Regions from separate parts of the Arthrobacter sp. 01T428 genome, predicted to be linked through region 1. Evidence: predicted binding sites of a transcription regulator. Region 1 holds the regulator's gene; the other holds the start of a gene.

Region 1 (3,181 bases):
CCCCTGCCGTAGCCGCGGAGATGGGTGACGCCCAGCCCGCGCAGGGTGATGACTTCGCCGGACTGCGTGCCGGACTTGACGTCGATTTCCTGGGGACCGTCGAAAGTCTCAAGCTGGAGCTCGGTACCCAGTGCCGCGGCGGTCATGGGGACGCTCAGCGTGGCGTGGAGGTCGTCGCCTTCCCGGATGTAGGTGGAATCGCTGTTGACCCGGATCTCCACGTAGAGGTCGCCGGGAGGCCCGCCTGCGGGGCCTGCTTCGCCTTGCGACGACAGCTGGATGCGGGTCCCGGTAGCGACGCCGCCAGGCACCTTGACGGTCAGCGAACGGCGGCTACGGATGCGGCCCTGGCCGTTGCACTCATTGCAAGGATCCTTGATGATCGAGCCGAAACCTTCGCACGATCCACACGGCGCGGCGGTCATGACCTGGCCGAGGATCGAGCGCACGGCCCGCTGGACCTGGCCCGAGCCGCCACAGATGTCGCAGCGTTCCGGGTGGGTGCCCGGTCGGCAGCATGAGCCTTCGCACGTGGGACAGATGACTGCAGTGTCCACTTCGAGCTTTTTGTTGACACCGAAGACGGCTTCGCGCAAGTCGATGCGGACACTGATCAAGGCGTCCTGCCCGCGGCGCATGCGTGATGCTGGGCCTTGCATGCCGCCACCTCCTCCGCCGAAGAAGGTGTCGAAGATGTCCTGGAAGGCGAATCCCTGGCCCGCGTAGCCGCCGCCGAAACCGTTGTCGGTCCCGTTCTCATTGCCGGTGGCGTCGTAGACGCGGCGCTTCTGTGGGTCGGAGAGGACCTCGTAAGCGTGGGTCACCGCCTTGAATTCCTCTGCAGCGCCGGCCCCGGGGTTCACATCGGGGTGCAGCTTACGTGCGAGTTTGCGGTAGGCCTTCTTGATCTCCTCGCCGGTTGCTTCCGGCGAGACGCCCAGAACGTCATAGTGACTGCTCAAAGTCGGTATCTCTTCCTTGTTTACGGTTCCACTGCGTTTCTTGCGGGGCGGTTTCCAGCCGAGGCCGTCAGCCGCCCAGAATGCGGGAAAGGTAGCGTGCGACGGCACGGACGGCCGCCATGGTGTTGGGATAGTCCATGCGGGTGGGTCCAAGAATGCCGATCTTGGCACTGCTGCCCGGACCGTAGCCCGTGGCAACCACCGAAGCCTCGGAGAGGCCGTCGTAGGGGTTTTCGCGGCCGATGCTCACCGTGACGCCCCGGGGGTCTTCCGCCATGTCGGACAAAAGCCGCAACATGACCACCTGTTCCTCAAGCGCTTCGAGGACCGGACCGATGCTCAGCGGGAAGTCCACGTTGGAGCGGGCCAGGTTTGCCGTGCCTGCCATGACCATGCGTTCGTCGCGGCTCCGCTCGGCAAGCCTTTCCAGGCCGTGGGCAAGGGCGCCGGCAAGGTTCCGAAGCCCCGGCGGGCACAGGGCAACCACCGATGGCAGCACTTGCGGCATGAGGTCGAGCTGGGAGCCGGCGATGCTTCCAAGGAATCGCGCCCGCAAGGCCATGAGTTCGTCGTCGGTGGTGTCCGTCGCTGCGTGCACAACGCCCTGTTCCACCTTGCCCGAATCGGCGATCAACACCACCAGGACCTGGCGCGGTGCCAAAAGGACAAACTCAATGTGCCGGACGCGCGCGCGGCTCAGGTGCGGATACTGCACGACGGCGACCTGGTTGGTCAGTTGCGAGAGGAGCCGGACGGTGCGCTCAAGGATGTCCTCGACGTCGTCAGGTCCCTCAAGCAAGGAGTGGATGGCCCGGCGCTCGGCGGCCGAAAGTGGTTTGACCTCGGAAATACGGTCGACGAACAGGCGATAACCCTTGTCCGTGGGAATGCGGCCGGCGCTCGTGTGCGGTGCGGCAATGAGGCCTTCTTCTTCCAAGAGGGCCATGTCATTGCGGATGGTTGCGCTCGACACTCCCAGATGGTGCCGTTCGACCAAGGCTTTGGAACCGACCGGCTCGCGGGAGTGAACGTAGTCCTCCACGATGGCGCGTAACACTTCAAGCTTGCGTGGTTCGCTCACTGCCCACCTCCAATCAACATTTCAACAGTTAGCACTCAACATGCCCAAGTGCTAACAAGTCTAGTATGAGCCACCTCGTTGTTAGCATTGGTACCGCTCGCGGCGAACATGATTCCCGCGCGGTCCTGCGCAATGCCACGGACCGTGACCGATCCCCTAGCGCAAAGTGGTGTGAAGACCGTGTCTTACGACAATTGGGGCCCGCAAGACCTCTCCTCGCCTGCCAAACGGCAACTGCCTGAGGTTCCTGTTGAACGCGGAATGGTTCTCGAAGACGTCCAGTCCGGCTGGGTCGGGGCCGTGACCAGGGTGGAGAAGTCCGGAGGCATGCACATTGTGGTGCTGGAGGATCGGCGGGGAAAAGCCAAGTCGTTCCGGCTTGGCTTCGGATTCCTGCTAGAGGGACAAGCCGTGAAGCTCCTGCCGCCTGCCCCACGCCCGGCCGCCGCCAAGGGGGCGGCGCCAGCAGGCAGGACAGCATCAGGATCCGTCCGAGTCGCCGGCCAGCGGGCCCAAGTCGCCAAGGCGAGCCGGATATGGGTGGAAGGTAAGCACGACGCCGAACTTGTGGAAAAGGTGTGGGGAGATGATCTCCGGGTGGAGGGTATCGTCGTCGAGCCGTTGCATGGCGTGGACGATCTCAAGGCGGCAATAGCCGCATTCTCCCCTGGCCCGGGCCGCCGTCTCGGGATCCTTGTGGACCACTTGGTCCCGGATTCGAAGGAGTCGTGGATTGCTGCCGACGCCATGACGCTGCCGGGCGCTGCAGGAAACGTCTTGATCGTGGGACACCCCTACGTGGACGTCTGGCAGGCAATCCGGCCCAAGGTGTTGGGGATCGAGCAATGGCCGACCATCGCGCGGGGCACGGATTGGAAGACCGGGATCCTGAAGGCGTTCGGCTGGCCGCATGAAACGGCCGAGGACATCGGACTGGGTTGGCAGAAGCTGCTGGGCGCCGTCCACAGCTACGCCGATTTGGAGGCGTCTCTGCTGGGTCGCGTGGAGGAAGTGATCGATTTCCTGACCGTTCCGTGATGAATTACCTGCGTAGGGGACAGCAGTTGGTCGGCTGACTGCGTGCCAAGCAAGTATTCTGGGACAGCAACACTGCACCGATAGACACTCGAAGGAAGAA
Region 2 (3,181 bases), on a different contig from region 1:
ATGACCACGACGCCTGGCTGAAGGAGCAAAGGCCCCCGCACTGGGGCTGAACCCTCCATTTGCTCGTGGTTATCCGGCCGGGGCTCGGGATTGCCGGTTGTCAGAGGGATTGACGAGGACAAAGAACAGTTTCCCTCGCGTGGAAGCTCCGGCGAGGATTTCGGCCTGTTGCGGATTGGCGGCGACAACCACAAGGCCGTCCGCCTCATTCGTGCCCAACCATTGGGTGGCCTTGCCTCCCTGCCCGGATGTCCACAAGACCGGGACCGCAGATGCCAGGAGTTCGGATTTCTTGCCGGGCCCTTCAGGCCCATCTGCTGCGGTGAGCACAACGTCGACCACCTGGCCCGGCGAGATGAGCTGGATTGAAGCGGGATCGGCCATGCGAAGTGGAACGGCCGCCGTCGCGGGTGCGGTGCCGGTGAGCAGGCCCGGTCCCAGGAGTTGGGCGTCCGTGGGGATCTGCCCCTTTCGCAGGGGCGAGGCAAGCTGCTTCCCGCCGTATCCGGTTTTGGGGGAGAGCGCCCCCGCGGGAACTCCATCTGGAAGGACTTCGAGGGGTTTGAGGTCGGAATCCATCAAAGTGGACCCGGCGGGAAGATCCCGCGCGGCGGCCAGGACCGTGACTCGCTGCTCCGAAGGGGGAGTCAGCTGGTGGACCGCGATCCCGGCGGCCACGCATAACAGAAGGGCCACCACGAGGCGGCGGTTGTGGTTTAGCCAGCCAGCGAAGCGTCGATGCCCGGATTGTCGCGTGGGAGCGCCGAGGCGCCCGCCCGCCCTGAAAGGAAGAACCTGAAGGCGACGCGTACGGGCCATGCTCATCGGCGACGGGATCCTATCGCGCGGAAGCGACGAAGATCCGGCAGGCACAGGGCCCGGGGATACGTTCGGGATTTTTGGCATGGTGCCACGCTAACGGGGCACGCAGGTCCCGTGGCAGGGCCCTATTGAGCTATGTGGAAACGTTGAGTTATGTGGAAACGTCGTGCTATGTGGAAAACCGGGGGCAGCCGGAAACGGCTATCAGCTCGCGGCAGCCGCCGGAACCGACGCCGGAGCCGGAGACGCAGCTGGTGCGGCGGGAGCGGCCGAAACGGTGCTTCCCTTGGAATCCCGGGAGTCGGTGCGGTAGAAGCCCGATCCCTTGAAGACGACGCCCACGCTGTTGAACTTCTTACGCAACGACCCTTGGCATTCAGGGCAGTCGGACAGCGAGCTGTCCGTGAAAGCCTGAACGATGTCAAAGGCATGTCCGCAGTCTTTGCAGGCATAGGCATATGTGGGCACTGGTGATCCTCCTCCGGGACGAACTGCAGGTCCTGTGCTGCCAAGGCGGATTGTTCCGTCCATTAGCAGTCGCAGGGCCTGAGTGCCAATTCTATCATCCGGAGTCGAGGCCGCTACTACGGAATGTGGCGGAGTAGACAGACCTCAAACTCGGTCAAGCCGCCGCAACCAGGCGTACAACCCGGTAAGGGGTAAGTGCCTCGGCCACCGGCTTGTCGAATGATTGTGCGGGGATCGTCCCCGCGGGCAGCACTTCGTGGTCATATACGACGGCGACAGTCGGCGGACGCTGCCCGTCGGCGTCGAGCTTGTCGAGGAGCCGGTCGTAGTAACCGCCCCCTTGCCCGATACGGTTTCCGCTTTCATCGACCGCGGTGGCCGGAAGGAAGATTCCAGCCGCATCCTTGATGACGCCACTGTCGAATCGTTCGCCAATGGGCTCGTCAATCGGGGCGTAGTTCGAGCGGACAAAAGACGTTTCCGGTGTCCAATAGACCCAGCTCAGATGCCGTTCCGGTTCACAGACGGGAAGGAGGACCCGGTGCCCGGCGGCGTGGAGCGCAGCGAGCAAGGGCATTGTCGGCGGCTCGGCAGCCACGCCGACATAAGCCGCGAAAGTCGACGGATTCCCTTGGGTAACCGCATCCGCCCACAGGAGGCCATGGCGGGCAATCCCCGTTCCAGCGTCAGCACGCTGTTGCGCGGTCAAGGTGAGCCTGCGCTTGCGGTTGTCCCGGCGGATATCGTCCTTCAAAGTCATCTTTGCTCCAGTTCTTGCTGCTGTGCGGCCCGGGGATGGGCAGGAAAGGGAGCTTCACCGCTGTGCGCCCCGGGACTCTTTTGCCCAATGTCCAGCTCCTTCCGTTAGATTAGTCCGGTGACTTCCAATAGCTGCGCCGTCCGCAAGGCCGTGATCCCCGTTGCGGGGCTCGGTACCAGATTCCTGCCGGCTACAAAGGCCATGCCCAAGGAAATGCTCCCGGTGGTCGATAAGCCGGCCATCCAATACGTGGTTGAGGAAGCCGTGGGCGTCGGCCTCAACGACATCCTGATGATCACGGGACGCAACAAACGCGCATTGGAAGACCACTTTGACCGTGTCCCGGCTCTTGAAGCGACCCTTGAGGCCAAGGGAGACCTCACAAAGTTGGACGCTGTACAGGCCACGAGCGGCCTGGGCGACATCCACTATGTTCGCCAAGGCGACCCGAAGGGCTTGGGCCATGCGGTGCTGCGTGCCAAGCAGCACGTCGGCTATGAACCGTTCGCGGTTCTTCTCGGTGACGATCTGATCGACGCCCGGGACACTCTCCTCAGCGACATGATTGAGGTCCAGCAGAAGACCGGCGGATCCGTCGTAGCCCTCATTGAGGTGGAGCCCTCCCAGATCAGTTCCTATGGCTGCGCTGACATCGAGGATATCGGCGAAGACGGCTACGTCCGGATCAAGCAGCTTGTGGAAAAGCCAGCCGCAGATGAAGCTCCATCAAACCTGGCCGTGATTGGCCGCTACGTGCTTCACCCCGCCGTATTTGACGTCCTTGAGCACACCGAGCCGGGACGCGGCGGGGAAATCCAACTGACGGATGCCCTCCAGGTCCTGGCCGCCGAGGAGGGCGAAGGCCGCGGCGTGTATGGAGTGGTCTTCCGTGGCCGTCGATACGACACCGGGGACAAGCTGAGCTACCTCAAAGCCTGCGTCCAGCTGGCGTGCGACAGCGAAGATCTCGGTCCCGGTCTGCGTGAGTGGTTGCCCGGCTTCGCCGCCGGCCTCAGCAAGTAGCTCGTCGTGTGGGGGTCGGCCATTTGGCCGGTGACGTTGGAGAGCGGCGACCTCATCTTGCGTCCCATTCACTACCGGGACAAGAAGGAATGGACCGAGGTCCGCTCA

Evidence for each region. The regulator HrcA, encoded in region 1, represses chaperone genes, less so after heat shock. The targets are predictions, from matches to a motif close to TTNGCACTCGNNNNNNNCGAGTGCNAA.
Region 2: the regulator HrcA is predicted to act here: its motif matches at 1,353-1,379, upstream of AC1DJB_RS01325 (FmdB family zinc ribbon protein).

The regions. Positions count from the first base shown of each region.
Region 1 covers NZ_JBFTPW010000009.1:20,149-23,329, forward strand. Annotated here, with positions in the region: gene dnaJ (molecular chaperone DnaJ) at 1-962, opposite strand, end outside; gene hrcA (heat-inducible transcriptional repressor HrcA) at 1,030-2,043, opposite strand; gene AC1DJB_RS12180 (DUF3097 family protein) at 2,224-3,081, shown strand.
Region 2 covers NZ_JBFTPW010000001.1:278,307-281,487, forward strand. Annotated here, with positions in the region: gene AC1DJB_RS01315 (hypothetical protein) at 1-50, shown strand, start outside; gene cpaB (Flp pilus assembly protein CpaB) at 70-825, opposite strand; gene AC1DJB_RS01325 (FmdB family zinc ribbon protein) at 1,027-1,290, opposite strand; gene AC1DJB_RS01330 (5-formyltetrahydrofolate cyclo-ligase) at 1,445-2,050, opposite strand; gene galU (UTP--glucose-1-phosphate uridylyltransferase GalU) at 2,168-3,073, shown strand; gene AC1DJB_RS01340 (GNAT family N-acetyltransferase) at 3,080-3,181, shown strand, end outside.